Regions from separate parts of the Pectobacterium sp. A5351 genome, predicted to be linked through region 1. Evidence: predicted binding sites of a transcription regulator. Region 1 holds the regulator's gene; the other holds the start of a gene.
The links. Region 1 encodes CRP, which controls carbon source genes, mostly activating them, when cyclic AMP is high. Its sites were predicted from a motif close to ATGTGANNNNNNTCACAT; they were not measured.
Positions count from the first base shown of each region.

Region 2: a site for CRP is predicted at 5,377-5,394, ahead of O1Q74_RS02300 (NupC/NupG family nucleoside CNT transporter). Genes of this name have one in related genera too.

Region 1 is NZ_CP116477.1:3,916,076-3,923,741, reverse strand. It holds gene nirD (nitrite reductase small subunit NirD) at 18-386, opposite strand; gene nirB (nitrite reductase large subunit NirB) at 383-2,935, opposite strand; gene O1Q74_RS18095 (aminodeoxychorismate synthase component II) at 3,646-4,221, shown strand; gene argD (bifunctional acetylornithine/succinyldiaminopimelate transaminase) at 4,341-5,567, shown strand; gene crp (cAMP-activated global transcriptional regulator CRP) at 5,726-6,358, opposite strand; gene O1Q74_RS18080 (OsmC family protein) at 6,735-7,142, shown strand; gene O1Q74_RS18075 (phosphoribulokinase) at 7,254-7,666, opposite strand, start outside.
Region 2 is NZ_CP116477.1:481,021-488,686, forward strand. It holds gene O1Q74_RS02270 (YtjB family periplasmic protein) at 59-754, shown strand; gene prfC (peptide chain release factor 3) at 984-2,573, shown strand; gene osmY (molecular chaperone OsmY) at 3,077-3,685, shown strand; gene O1Q74_RS02285 (DUF1328 domain-containing protein) at 3,867-4,028, shown strand; gene O1Q74_RS02290 (CsbD family protein) at 4,154-4,342, shown strand; gene O1Q74_RS02295 (TatD family hydrolase) at 4,457-5,254, shown strand; gene O1Q74_RS02300 (NupC/NupG family nucleoside CNT transporter) at 5,552-6,829, shown strand; gene O1Q74_RS02305 (4'-phosphopantetheinyl transferase family protein) at 6,976-7,666, shown strand, end outside.

The DNA of each region.
Region 1 (7,666 bases):
GGGCATCGACCATTTCATTAAGGTAATGGTTGGCTATTATCAACCGCTATGTCATGGTCTGCGATGGATATTTGCACATTACCATTGGTGACCTGAGCATCGTACGCTGCAACAGAATAGGCTCCATCCTCCAGACAGAAGCCATCATAAAGGCGAAAATGTTGTTTTTTCAATGGGCTTGCTACCCAAAGCTCCTCATGATGTTCGGCCAGTATGCCACGGCTTAATACGCTAGCCTGCGCGAACGGATCGATATTGCTGATGGCGTAAACCTGCTCGTCGTTACGAGGCCGGAACACGGCGACCTGCTGCTGTTCGACGAGTGCGCAAACGCCAGTGCCGGGCAGAATGTCGTCTAACTTACATACTGTAGTCCACTGTCTCATGCGTTTTCCTCTTCTGGTTCAATCTGTTGCACAGGAATGCGCTCAACAGGGCGCGCCGGACGATGTTGTTGGCGTTCACTCACCATTTGCACGTTTGGATCACGTTCCGGGCTGTTAATGAAGTGGGCAAAGCGTTTCTGTGCTTCCGGGGCTGTCAGCGTCGCCTGCCATTCACAGACGTAGCCGTCGCGCAGCCGTGCGATATCGGCTTCAAGCTGATCGTTAATGCCCAGTTTGTCTTTCACAATCACGTTGCGCAGATAGTCGATGCCGCCTTCGAGGTTATCCAGCCAAACGGAGGTACGCTGGAGCTTATCGGCCGTGCGGATATAGAACATCATGAAGCGGTCCAGATAGCGGATTAAGGTCTCGCGATCTAAATCGGCTTCCAGAAGGTCGGCGTGGCGCGGCTTCATCCCGCCGTTGCCGCATACATAGAGGTTCCAGCCTTTTTCGGTGGCGATAATCCCCACGTCTTTACCCTGTGCTTCTGCACATTCCCGCGTACAGCCGGAGACGCCAAATTTCATTTTGTGCGGCGTGCGGATGCCTTTGTAGCGGTTTTCCAGCTCGACGCCAAAGCCTACGCTGTCGCCGACGCCAAAGCGGCACCAGGTGCTGCCGACGCAGGTTTTTGCCATGCGTAACGCCTTGGCGTAAGCATGGCCGGTTTCAAACCCGGCTTCGATGAGCTGGGCCCATACGTCCGGCAGATCGTCTTTCTGCACGCCAAATAGCGCCATGCGCTGGGAACCGGTCATTTTGGTGTACAGGCTATATTGCTTCGCGATGCGACCGATGGCGATCAGACCATCCGGCGTGATTTCCCCGCCTGCGGAGCGTGGGATCACGGAGTACGTTCCATCTTTCTGGATGTTGCCGAGGAAGTTATCGTTGGAATCCTGTAGTGGAGTGTGCTGTGGTTTGAGCACGTATTCATTCCAGCAGGAAGCCAGCAGGGACGCCGCTGTCGGTTTACAGACTTCACAGCCGTAGCCTGAGCCGTGTTTCTCCAGCAGCTGATCGAACGTTTTGATTTTCTCGATTTGGATCAGGTGGTATAACTCCTGACGCGAGTAGGCGAAGTGTTCGCACAGGTGATTATTGACTTCAATTCCCTGTTTGCTGAGTTCGGTGTTTAACACCTGTGTGATTAGCGGGATACAGCCGCCGCAGCCAGTGCCCGCTTTGGTGGTTTCCTTAATCGCCGCAACGGTGTGACAGCCGCCGTTAATCGCTTTGATGATGTCGCCTTTGGATACGTCGAAACAGGAGCAGATTTGGGCGCTTTCCGGTAACGCATCTACACCCAGCGTCGGTTTTGCATTGCCAGCCGTCGCAGGAAGAATCATCGCTTCGGGGGAATCCGGCAGCGGGATCTTGTTGAGCATGAATTGCAGCAGGTTGCCGTAATCCCGCGTGTCGCCGACCAGAACGGCACCGAGCAGCGTTTTATTGTCGGCGCTGACGATCAAACGTTTGTAGGTTTCTTTGTTTTCATCCAGCCACATGTAGCTGCGGGAGCCCGGTGTGTGGCCGTGTGCATCGCCAATTCCGCCGACATCGACGCCCATCAGCTTGAGCTTGGCGCTCATATCGGCGCCCTGGAATCGGTTTTCATGCCCTAACAGGTGGTCGACGGCCACCTGCGCCATCTTGTAGCCGGGCGCGACCAGACCGAATGGTCTGCCTTGCCAGGCGGCACATTCGCCGATGGCGTAGACATCGGGATCGGACGTCTGGCACCAGTCATTAATCGCGATACCGCCGCGTGGGCCAATTTCCAGCGCACACTGGCGCGCCAGTTTGTCCTGCGCGCGGATGCCGGTAGAGAACACGATAAAGTCGACTTCCAGCGTACTGCCATCGGCAAACACCATCGTCTTGCGGCTTTCCAGACCAGAATGCTGGATGGCCTGCGTATTCTTGCTGGTATGCACGCGCACACCCATGTTTTCAATCTTGCGTTGCAGCAGGGCGCCGCCCTGCGCATCCAACTGCTCGGCCATGAGTACGGGAGCGAACTCAATGACGTGCGTTTCCACGCCGAGGTGTTTCAGCGCGCCTGCCGCTTCCAGACCTAACAGCCCGCCGCCGATTACCGCACCGCGTTTGCTACGGCGGGCGCAGTTTTCGATGGCATTCAGATCTTCAATGGTGCGGTAGACGAAACAGTCTTGCCCGTTTGAGCCTTTAATGGCAGGGATCCAAGGATAAGAACCGGTTGCCATGATCAGCTTGTCGTAATACACGGTTCGGCCGGAATTGGAGTGAATCGCTTTTTCACTGCGGTTGATGGTGATGGCGCGTTCACCGAGCAGGACGTTAACACCATTTTTTTCATAGTAGCCTTCGCGTACTAAAGAAAGCTCTTCTACCGTGTGGTGCGCGAAGTAAGAAGAGAGGTGGACACGATCGTAGGCGACGCGGGGTTCTTCACAAAAAACGGTAATCTCGTAGGTGGACGTCGGGGTCTTATCCAGCAACTCTTCGATAAAACGGTGGCCGACCATCCCGTTACCGATAACAGCGAGTCTGACTTTGTTCATTTTTGCCTCAAAATTGCTTCTTCTGAGGTTACCTTATCGCTCTACAGAGGGCGCTTATTGATGTACATCAAATAGTCTTTTATATACTACTTTATGAGTATCTTTATGATTTTACTTATTTTTTATTAAGTGTTGGTTTTTGTTGGGGTTTTGGTGGCAGGAAAAAATGAGACCTATAGCACGCTTTTGGTCAGAAGCCGACTGATTAGCGGCCAATCCGGTATCAGAGTAATCGTCCCCCTCGTCAATCATTCGTTCTGCTGGATGCTTAAACATAAAACTAAGGGCCTATCTCAATAGGACTTTATTCCAGACGATAAGGCCACAGGCAAAATGCAACATGGCCTCGTAATTTTCAGACTTCTTTTCTCATCGGGTGAAGTCAGGGAAGATGATACTGCCAGCGACCCCGAGTTGGCGGGCATTGCGCGGCTGACAGAAAATCATTTTACTCTGTGGTAGGCCATTCGCTCACGCACGGCCAATGACGAAGGCTGCACCAGCTCATTAGTGCGTGATGATATGTGGGCAGGGGGCTTTGTTAACGGCAATTTCTTGTCATCCCTTTCATGCCGGAGACGGGTACAATGGTTTTTATCGCTTTAGCCCAAACAATAAGAAGGTATCGAAAAAAATTGCAGGTATTCATGCGAGTATGGAAAGAAAAAATAAATAATATGTTTATTATTTATCAATGGGTTAAGTAAAATATGCTGCTAATTATCGATAACTACGACTCCTTTACCTACAACCTTTACCAATACTTTTGTGAGCTTGGTGCGCAGGTTGTGGTGAAGCGTAATGATGAACTCACGCTGCGTGAGATTGAACAGCTTGCGCCTGAGCGATTGGTCATTTCACCGGGCCCTTGTACACCGGATGAGGCGGGTATTTCACTGGCTGCAATCCGTCACTTCGCCGATAAATTACCGATTCTGGGCGTATGCCTTGGCCATCAGGCGATGGGGCAGGCGTTCGGCGCGCGCGTGGTGCGGGCACGGCAGGTCATGCACGGGAAAACGTCTGCGATTGCGCACAGCAATACAGGCGTTTTTACGGGGCTAGCTCAGCCTTTGACGGTTACCCGCTATCATTCACTCATCATTGATTCCGCCTCTCTACCCGATTGCTTTGAGGTTACGGCCTGGAGCGAATCGGAAGGAAAACGTGACGAAATTATGGGAATCCGCCATCGCGTATTGCCGCTGGAGGGAGTGCAGTTTCATCCAGAAAGCATTCTCAGCCAGCAAGGGCATCAACTTTTGGATAATTTCCTTAAAATTTAGCCATATAGAGAGTTATTCTCTCCAATAGCCGATTTAATATTGCCTGTTATTGATTTTTTATGCATATTTATTGACTATATTTTCATTCCGATATGATGGACAGCAGAGTGAGGCAGCAAATGGCAGCAGAGCAGAAAGCAGTGACACGGGATACTCACGATAAAGTGATTTTGCCGGTTTATGCACCCGCGAAGTTTGTACCAGTGAAAGGTAAAGGGAGCCGCGTCTGGGATCAGGATGGCCGCGAGTATATTGATTTCTCTGGTGGCATTGCGGTTACGGCACTGGGTCACTGCCATCCTGCACTGGTGAACGCATTGCAGCAACAGGGTGAAAAGCTGTGGCACACCAGCAATATTTTCACCAACGAACCTGCGCTACGTCTCGCCAGCAAATTGATTGATGCCACTTTTGCCGATCGCGTGTTCTTTGTTAACTCCGGCGCTGAAGCTAACGAAGCGGCATTTAAACTGGCACGTCACTATGCGGTTAAACGTCATAGCCCGTATAAAACCAAGATCATTGCCTTCTACAATGCATTCCATGGCCGGACGCTGTTCACTGTCTCGGTTGGCGGACAGCCTAAATATGCCGATGGCTTCGGGCCTAAGCCGGCGGATATTGTCCATGTTCCTTTCAACGATTTGGCTGCGGTCAAAGCAGTGATGGACGATCACACCTGTGCCGTCGTGCTGGAGCCGATTCAGGGTGAGGGCGGCATTACGCCTGCTACGCCTGAGTTTTTGCAAGGTGTTCGCGAGCTGTGCAATCAACACAAGGCGCTGCTGGTATTTGATGAAGTGCAGAGTGGGATGGGTCGTACCGGTAAATTATTCAGCTATATGCATTACGGTATTACGCCGGATATTCTCACCACCGCTAAAGCGCTGGGCGGCGGTTTCCCGATTAGTGCGATGCTGACGACGGAAGAGATTGCCTCTGCGATGACGGTGGGGGTACACGGAACCACCTACGGCGGCAACCCGCTGGCCTGTGCGGTGGCGGAAGCGGCGCTGGATATCATCAATACGCCGGAAGTGCTGTCAGGTGTCGCAGATCGGCACGCTCGCTTTGTCAGTGAACTGGAGAAAATCAACCAGCAGTACGGCGTATTTGAGCAGGTTCGCGGTATGGGGCTGTTGTTGGGGGCAGAACTGAAATCGCAGTGGCATGGTCGTGCAGGCGAGTTTTTGGCTGCTGCAACGGCTCAGGGCCTGATGGTACTGATGGCAGGGCCGAACGTCATCCGCTTTGTGCCGTCTTTGATCATTGATGAAGACGACATTGTGCAGGGGATGGATAAGTTTGCAAAAGCCGTCGCACAGGTTGTTAACGCAGCAAACTGAGTGCGCTCTCAAAAGAGCAGCCATAAAAAAACGTAGGGAACGTTTTTCAACGTTGCGTCAGCAACGGCCCGAAGGGTGGCGAGCAGGAAGCTCGCCATAAAAAAAGCCTGAGGCCGAGGCTTCACGCTTTTTTATTGGTAGGGTACAGCGGCAGGGATTTAGCGAGTGCCGTAAACGACAATCGTTTTACCGTGCGCAGAGATCAGGTTCTGGTCTTCTAACATTTTCAGAATGCGGCCCACGGTTTCACGCGAGCAGCCAACGATTTGCCCAATTTCCTGACGAGTAATTTTTATTTGCATGCCATCTGGATGCGTCATGGCATCAGGTTGTTTGGCCAGGTTGAGTAGCGTTTGAGCAATACGGCCGGTCACATCAAGGAAGGCGAGGTTGCCGACTTTCTCTGAAGTAACCTGGAGTCTGCTTGCCATTTGCGCAGACAGACGCATGAGGATATCTGGGTTAACCTGAATGAGCTGGCGGAACTTTTTATAGGAAATTTCAGCCACTTCACAGGCGGTTTTTGCCCGCACCCAAGCGCTGCGTTCCTGACCTTCTTCAAACAGGCCGAGCTCGCCGATAAAATCGCCCTGATTGAGGTAGGAAAGGATCATTTCCTTGCCTTCTTCATCTTTGATTAGCACTGCGACAGAGCCTTTCACGATGTAGTAAAGCGTTTCTGCTTTTTCACCTTGGTGAATAAGCGTGCTCTTCGATGGATACTTGTGGATATGACAATGGGAAAGGAACCATTCGAGAGTTGGGTCTGTTTGCGGTTTGCCGAGAACCATTCGCTATCATCCTCTGTTGTAATTCACTGCGCAAATTACAGGGGTCAGAGTTCCCTGTACGGCGTGTTTAACTGCTAAAAAAAATAAAATTCAGTCTAGGCAGAATGACGTCAGGGAATATACTGGAACCACTGTACCCTTGATTTTCCGGTTGCTGCCTTGCCGCACCGTAAACGTGGCTGGGGTATGTCCGGCTACGTCATCATCTTCTTCGTTTCTGGGTTTGTCCAGAAAAGGTCTATTCTATTTTCGTTTTAACACAGCTTTAAGGACGTGTCTTGTGTTGTCTCGCTTCAGCATGACAAAGCTCTGATTAACGCTGGTTTTTGTACAGTAACGGTATAAATTTTCAAAAAATTTTTAGTGGAGAGGCACCATGCAGGCACGGGTAAAATGGGTTGAAGGCTTAACGTTTTTGGGCGAATCCGCGTCAGGGCACCAGATCTTGATGGACGGTAATTCCGGTGATAAAGCGCCCAGTCCGATGGAAATGGTGTTGATGTCTGTGGGGGGATGCAGCGCGATTGATGTGGTGTCGATTCTGCAAAAAGGCCGCAACGATGTGGCGGACTGCGAAGTGAAACTGACGTCAGAGCGCCGGTCTGACGCGCCGCGTTTATTTACCCATATCAATCTGCATTTTATCGTGACGGGAAAAGGGCTGACCGACAAAGCCGTTGAGCGAGCTGTCGCACTATCAGCGGAAAAATACTGCTCTGTGGCACTGATGCTGGGCAAAGCCGTTGAGGTAACGCACAGCCACGAAATTAGAGTGCTGGAATAATCCCTTTCTCTGGGTACTAATTCTGGTCACTTAAGCCTGTTATTAGCGGAAACACAGGGGGAGGTTCCCGCAGGGAGGCCTCACCCTGTGGTCGCCCGTATATCTCGATGCTTATTCGATGGTTTTCCCTTCAATTAACCGCTGCACCAGCGGTGCCATGATGAGCTCCATCGCCAGCCCCATTTTCCCGCCGGGAACGACCAACGTGTTGATGTGGGAGATAAACGATCCCTGCAACATGGCCAGCAGATAGGGGTAATCAATATTATCCAACCCCTGAAAGTGAATAACGACGAAGCTTTCATCCAGTGACGGGATCGATTTGGCAGCAAACGGGTTGGAGGTGTCCACGGTGGGTACGCGCTGGAAGTTGATGTGCGTACGAGAGAACTGCGGGGTGATGTAGGTGATGTAGTCTTCCATCGAACGGACGACGGAATCCATCACCGCTTCACGCGAGTGACCACGTTCATTGACATCACGAATCAGCTTTTGGATCCATTCCAGGTTGACGATCGGCACCA
Region 2 (7,666 bases), 970 kb from region 1:
TATCCTATCGTCGGCGCTTCTGGCAACATGAAAGTATCCAAAACGTGTAAGGATTATCATGGTTCGCGCCCGGGTGAAATTTCGTCTACACCGCACGGCAATTGTGCTGATTTGTCTCGCCCTGCTGGTGGTATTAATGCAAGGTGCGTCCTATTTCAGTTTGAGCCACCAGATGGCGCGATCTGAACAGGTTGAAGATCTGGCGCGTACGCTCTCCAGACAGGTGGCTTACAGCCTTTCTCCGCTGATGGGCAGTGCGGATGATAATAGCCAAAAAATTAATACCATCCTCAAACAGCTTACCGATCACAGCCGTATTCTGGATGCTGGCGTGTATCAGCAGGACGGCTCGCTGGTGGCGCATGTTGGTGAACAGGTGCAACTGCGAGATCGACTGGCGTTGGACGGCAATCGGGTCGGCAGCTACTTTAACCATCAACTGGTGCAGCCGATTGAGGGGAAAGAAGGGCCGATTGGCTTCCTGCGTATCACCTTAGATACCCATGTGCTGGCGACCGAAGCCAGACAGGTGGACAACACCACCAATATTCTGCGTCTGATGATTTTGCTTTCTCTGGCTATCGGCATCATTCTGACCCGAACGCTGTTGCAGAATCGTCGTACCCGCTGGCAACAATCGCCTTACTTTCTTACGGCGAGTACCCCAGTGAAAGAAGAAGGGGACGACACAGGGAGTGACGCGCGGCCGAACGATAGCACGGCAGTGAAAAAGGACGCGGAAGAAAAAGTCTGACGGCCACCCGCCACCCTGTACAAATGTCGCGTTTGTTCGGAGGGCGATGTGGTTATTTCAATGCGAGCTGGAATCCTAACCAGTTTATGCCATCACCGATTGTGTCTGCACGTTAAATCAGGGAAAATGCTCGGCTACCGTTTATTTCCGCTTTGCCTGACGATCTGACATCGGTGTGTTGTTGACTTGATGCTGACGCCGGGTGGCTAACAAAAGAAACCTGAAAATCATGTCTCCAAGTGAATACGCCCGCGAAGTCTCCAAAAGAAGAACGTTCGCTATCATTTCTCACCCCGATGCCGGTAAAACCACGATTACCGAAAAGGTCCTGCTGTTCGGACAGGCGATCCAGACTGCCGGTACGGTAAAAGGGCGTGGTTCGAACCAGCATGCAAAATCCGACTGGATGGAGATGGAAAAGCAGCGTGGTATCTCCATCACCACGTCCGTGATGCAGTTTCCCTACCGTGATTGTCTGGTTAACCTGCTCGATACCCCAGGGCACGAAGACTTCTCCGAAGATACCTATCGTACGCTGACGGCGGTGGACTGCTGCCTGATGGTGATCGATGCCGCAAAAGGGGTCGAAGATCGTACGCGTAAGCTGATGGAAGTCACCCGTCTGCGCGACACCCCGATTCTGACGTTCATGAACAAACTCGATCGTGACATCCGCGATCCGATGGAAGTGCTGGATGAAGTCGAGAGCGAGCTTAAGATTGCCTGTGCGCCGATTACCTGGCCGATTGGCTGCGGCAAGTTGTTCAAAGGCGTATACCACCTTTATAAAGACGAAACCTATCTGTACCAGAGCGGTAAAGGCCATACGATTCAGGAAGTGCGTATCGTTAAAGGGCTTGATAACCCGGAGCTGGATACCGCTGTTGGCGAAGAGCTGGCTGCGCAACTGCGTGAAGAGCTGGAACTGGTGCAAGGGGCATCGCATGAATTCGAGCTGGACGCGTTTCTGGCTGGTGAACTGACGCCGGTCTTCTTTGGTACGGCGCTGGGTAACTTCGGCGTTGATCACATGCTGGATGGCCTGGTTGCCTGGGCACCTGCGCCGATGCCGCGTAAAACGGATACCCGTGAAGTCACGGCGGCGGAAGAGAAATTTACCGGTTTTGTATTCAAAATTCAGGCGAATATGGATCCGAAACACCGTGACCGCGTGGCGTTTATGCGCGTGGTGTCGGGGAAGTATGAAAAAAGCATGAAGCTGCGTCAGGTTCGTACCGGTAAAGACATGGTGATTTCAGACGCGTTGACCTTTATGGCGGGTGACCGTTCCCACATTGAGGAAGCCTATCCGGGCGATATTATCGGGTTGCACAACCACGGCACGATCCAGATTGGCGATACGTTTACGCAGGGTGAAGACATGAAATTCACCGGCATTCCTAACTTTGCGCCGGAATTGTTCCGTCGCATCCGCCTGCGCGATCCGCTCAAGCAGAAACAGCTGCTGAAAGGATTGGTACAGCTGTCTGAAGAAGGCGCGGTACAGGTCTTCCGTCCATTGACCAACAACGATCTTATCGTGGGGGCGGTCGGCGTACTACAGTTTGATGTGGTGGTTGCCCGTTTGAAAACGGAATATAACGTTGAGGCGATTTACGAGTCGGTAAACGTTTCTACCGCGCGTTGGGTTGAGTGCAGCGATGTGAAGAAATTCGAAGAATTTAAGCGTAAGAACGAGCTGCATCTGGCGCTGGATGGCGGTGATAACCTGGCTTATGTGGCACCGACGATGGTGAACCTGAACCTGACGCGGGAACGCTATCCAGAAGTGACGTTCCACCAAACGCGTGAGCATTAATGTTGTTCGATACACCACGGTTTCACGACAATAAACGTGGCTGTGGTGTTTACATCGTGACCACATTGTTAAAATAATCATCACCCGGTTATGTTTGGTTTTAGGCCAATAATGCCGGGTGTTTTTATTTTTAAATGTATTTAAAAACAATGTATTACCCTGGTTTTTTCCCTGCTGTTATTTCTCGCTTCACTGCAACAGACAAATCTGAATTGCTGCGCATATTCCCTTGCTCCCCTGTGATTTTCCATTCTGTGGGCTATAGTTAACAACGTGTTAACTGATTTAGCGTGTTCAACTGTTAACGTAATTTAAGTTGGTTCATTGTTTTTATTTTTTTCGTCTTTGCAACTCAATGCTCTGGTTTTTCATGCAAGAAGAGGGAATCATCGGAGCATGGGTAACGTCATTATCACCTTGATTTGCCGATGACTGTGCAGGCGTTAACGTGACCCAAATAGCTTATTTCGGGTTTATAGAAAAGCATAAGAAGGAAGACATCGATGAAAAAGACCACATTGACACAATCGCTGATCGTAGTTGCTCTGGGTTCTATTCTGGCTGGCGGTGCTATGGCTGAAGAAACGTTAGGGCAGAAAGTTGATCGTATCGCGGATACCGCTGGTGCAAAAATCGATAGCTCCGCTAATAAAGCATCTGACTACATGGGCGACAGCGCTATCACAGCAAAAGTGAAGAGCGCGTTGCTGGAAGATAAATCGATTACCAGCAACGACATTTCCGTCGAAACCTCCAAAGGCGTCGTCACACTAAGCGGCTTCGTCGGTAGTCAGGCTCTCAGTACCCGAGCGGTAGAAATTGCCACGCAGGTTGAGGGCGTCCAATCCGTCAGTGACAAACTGCAGGTGAAAGATAATCAATCACAATCGGTTGGCGCGTATGCCGATGATGCTGTGGTGACCAGCACGATTAAGGCCAAATTGCTGGCGGATGACATCGTTCCATCCCGCAAGGTGAAAGTCGAAACGCAGGACGGCGTTGTGCTATTGAGCGGTGCGGTTGACAACAAAGCGCAGTCCGATCGTGCAGAAAGTGTTGCCAAAGCCGTTGACGGCGTGAAAAGCGTCAAGAATGACCTGACCGTAAAATAACCCTCGTTATTTCAAACATAGCTATTATTAAAAGTAGCGGTTTCACACAAGGTTATCCGTGATAGCGGATAACCTTACCTAATCCGCATAATAAAACACCATCTGTGGATACGCAGTCAGGACGTAGTACCGCGTCAGGATGACCACCATGATTTTTCATTTTGTCTGGTAAGGAGAGCGTATGTTTCGTTGGGGCATTATATTTTTAGTTATCGCACTGATCGCGGCAGCACTGGGTTTCGGCGGATTGGCCGGCACAGCAGCTGGCGCGGCAAAAATCGTCTTTGTGGTCGGTATTATTCTGTTTGTGGTTAGCTTGTTCACGGGTCGGAAACGGCCATAGCACAGCGCATTCTTTATAGAATAAATGTCATACAGAGCACACAGCCGCGCCACGCGGCTGTCATATTCTACCGGCACACTGTTCACGTATTTGCTGCATTTCGACAGTTTATCAGGAGGTTTATGATGAATAGCGATATCGTTGTTGGCAAATGGAAACAGTGGAAAGGGAATTTTCTGGCGCTGTGGGCCGATTGGTTTGACAGCGACTGCGCCTGGCTGGAAGGGAGTAACGATTACTTGTCCGGCGTATTGCAAGAGGGTTACGGAAAGGCGCACGAAGAGGTATCCTCAGAGAAAACCACGCTACACTGAGGCGTTACCGCAACGACACGTCCTATTCTGCCATGAGGCTTTGGCAGGATAGTTCTTGGCCGTCGATTAGGTTGCCTCATCTTGGTGGACTTAATCTTGACGGAGAGAAGCGACGTGCCCGCTGAACGATACCGTTTTATCGATACCCACTGCCATTTCGATTTCCCCCTCTTTTACGATTCAGCACCGGAAAGCTTGCGTCTGGCGCAAGACGCTGGGGTTGAGCGCATCATCATTCCTGCCGTGGCTTCTCAGCATTTTGAGCGCGTATTGACGCTCACTCGCACTTACTCACCGCTCTACTCCGCACTGGGCCTGCACCCGCTTTATATCGCCGAACATCAGGAGAGCGACCTGCTCCGTCTGGAAGACGAACTGCGGCAACAGCCTGCCAGACTGGTCGCGGTCGGTGAGATTGGGTTGGATCTCTACATGCCGGAACCACAGTTCGAGCGACAGCTTACCTTCCTTGAAGCTCAGCTTCGGCTGGCGAAAAAATACGATCTCCCGACGATCCTGCATTCGCGGCGCAGCCATGACAGGCTGGCGCAATTGCTCCGTCGTATCGACGTGCCGCGTACCGGTGTGGTTCACGGTTTTGCGGGCAGTCTGGCGCAAGCGCAGGCCTTTATCCGACTGGGCTATTACATCGGCGTCGGGGGAACCATTACCTATGACAGGGCAAATAAAACGCGTCAGGCGATTGCGCAGCTGCCGTTAGATCGGTTGCTGCTGGAAACGGATGCACCCGATATGCCGATGAGCGGCTATCAGGGGCAGCCAAACCGACCCGAGCGCATTTCGTGTGCGTTTCACACGCTGTGTGAGCTGCGCGCAGAACCGCCAGAGGAGATTGCCGAGGCGCTCTGGCAGAATTCGTTCAGGCTGTTTGGACGGCTCATTCCGGCATAACGTCGCGACCGTTATGCTGCAACCATTCCCCGAAAGTGGAAGCCTGTTTGCTTCCGCTTTTCTCTATTTCTGTGTAACAACTGGCAAAACAGTCATTCTGATTTCATATACCAATCATGAAATTGTGACTAAGATCACCTTTTTGCGTTTTTGACTGTTCGATGTTGTATGTATTTGTGACATAAGTTAGCGACCTTCACGAGCCTGTCTTTATAATCAGCTCGCCAGGGCGTGCTTACCGTTCTGGCGATATGAATTTTATGCTCTCACTTTTTCACGCGTTATAGGGAACCACACATGCAACTCGTTATGAGTCTCATCGGCATGCTTGTCCTGATGTTATTCGCGGTTATGTTATCCACTAACCGTAAAGCGATCAGATTGCGCACCGTAGCCGGTGCTTTCATTATCCAGGTTGGTATCGGCGCGCTGGTGCTGTATGTACCAGTAGGACGCAAGATTCTGGAGGGCATGACGGGCGGTGTAGCAAACGTTATCGCCTACGGAAATCAAGGCGTTTCGTTCATTTTTGGCGGTCTGGTTTCCGACAAAATGTTTGAAGTTTTTGGCGGTGGTGGGTTTGTCTTTGCCTTCCGTGTATTGCCAATTATCGTCTTTTTCTCTTCTCTGGTTGCTGTGCTGTACTACATGGGCGTTATGCAGTGGATCATCCGTTTATTAGGCGGCGGATTGCAAAAGTTGCTGGGAACCTCTCGTACTGAATCCCTCTCGGCAACGGCCAATATCTTTGTCGGCCAAACGGAAGCGCCGCTGGTGGTACGCCCGTATATTGCCAACATGACGCGTTCAGAGTTATTTGCGGTGATGTGCGGTGGTCTGGCATCCATTGCTGGTTCAGTGATGGCGGGCTATGCCCAGATGGGTGTACCGCTGGAATACCTCATAGCGGCATCCTTCATGGCTGCCCCCGGTGGGTTGCTGTTTGCCAAACTGATGGTGCCGGAAACGGAAAAAACGCACGATCATGATGAAATGACCGGTTTTGTCGATGAAGACGATCGCCCAGCCAATGTCATTGATGCGGCAGCAAGCGGAGCCGCTTCCGGTATGCAACTGGCGCTGAATGTGGGGGCGATGCTGTTGGCTTTTGTTGCCTTAATCGCTCTGCTCAATGGCATTCTGGGGGGCATTGGTGGCTGGTTTGATTACCCACAGCTATCGATGGAACTGATTTTGGGTTGGATATTCTCCCCGGTTGCTTTCTTAATTGGTGTGCCTTGGCATGAGGCGACCGTTGCGGGTTCCTTCATTGGGCAAAAACTGATCGTCAATGAGTTTGTCGCCTACATGAACTTCAGTGAATATCTGAAAGCAGATGACGTGGTTGCCGCTGCGGGTATGCAGGTTCTGTCGGATCATACCAAAGCTGTGATTTCGTTCGCGCTGTGCGGCTTTGCTAACCTTTCGTCTATTGCTATCCTTATTGGAGGCTTGGGCAGTATGGCGCCGAGTCGGCGTCAGGATATTGCCCGCTTAGGTTTGAAGGCCGTTGCGGCAGGTACGCTCTCTAACCTGATGAGCGCCTGTATCGCAGGGTTCTTTTTGACTCTGTAATGTAGCTGGTGTTCTCGCTGTGGTGAGAAAATGGGCGACGAGAGTTGCCCATTTTTCGTTTAAGCACTCTGTGGCTAAGCGCTTAAGCGTGGTCTATGCGATGTTTACCGAATGCGGGTGCGATATACTTGCCTGAGTGGAGTGACATGCTTTCTGCTTTTATTGATGATGTTGAATGGATTACTTTTCCACGGGCAACGGACGGTGCCACCTACCCAGGTATTACTGCTCGCTGCCATTTCCATGTGTCTGCCTATGACGACGCGCTGTTTGCGGCGTTGAATATTCCTTTTCCTGATGCGCTCGCACGCGCTGTGCCGAAACGGCGCGCCGAGTTTCTGGCCGGGCGTTATCTTGCCAGACACGTATTGAATAAACTGGGTCACCCCGAGTTTGTGCTGTGCAGTGGGGAAGATCGTTCACCGCAGTGGCCGGATAATATTGCCGGTTCGCTGAGCCATAACAAAGATAGCGTACTCTGTGCTGCCCATTTGCGTAGCGATACACTATCGTGCGTGGGTGTTGATATCGAAGGATTCATGTCCGATGAACGTGCGCAATCGCTGTGGCCCGGCATCATCGGTGATGAGGAATACCAGTGGTTTCAGGAACGTGATGAATCGTTCTGCTGCTTGCTCACGGTAAGCTTCTCGGCGAAAGAGAGTCTGTTCAAGGCGCTTTATCCGCAGGTGCGGCACTACTTTGATTTTCTGGATGCCAGACTGGTGGCGCTGGATATCACCAAACGCGAGTTTGAACTGGAACTGCTGACCGATCTGACGCCGACGTTTTATGCCGGACGCCGCTTTAAAGGCGCGTATCTGCTGAGAGAGTACG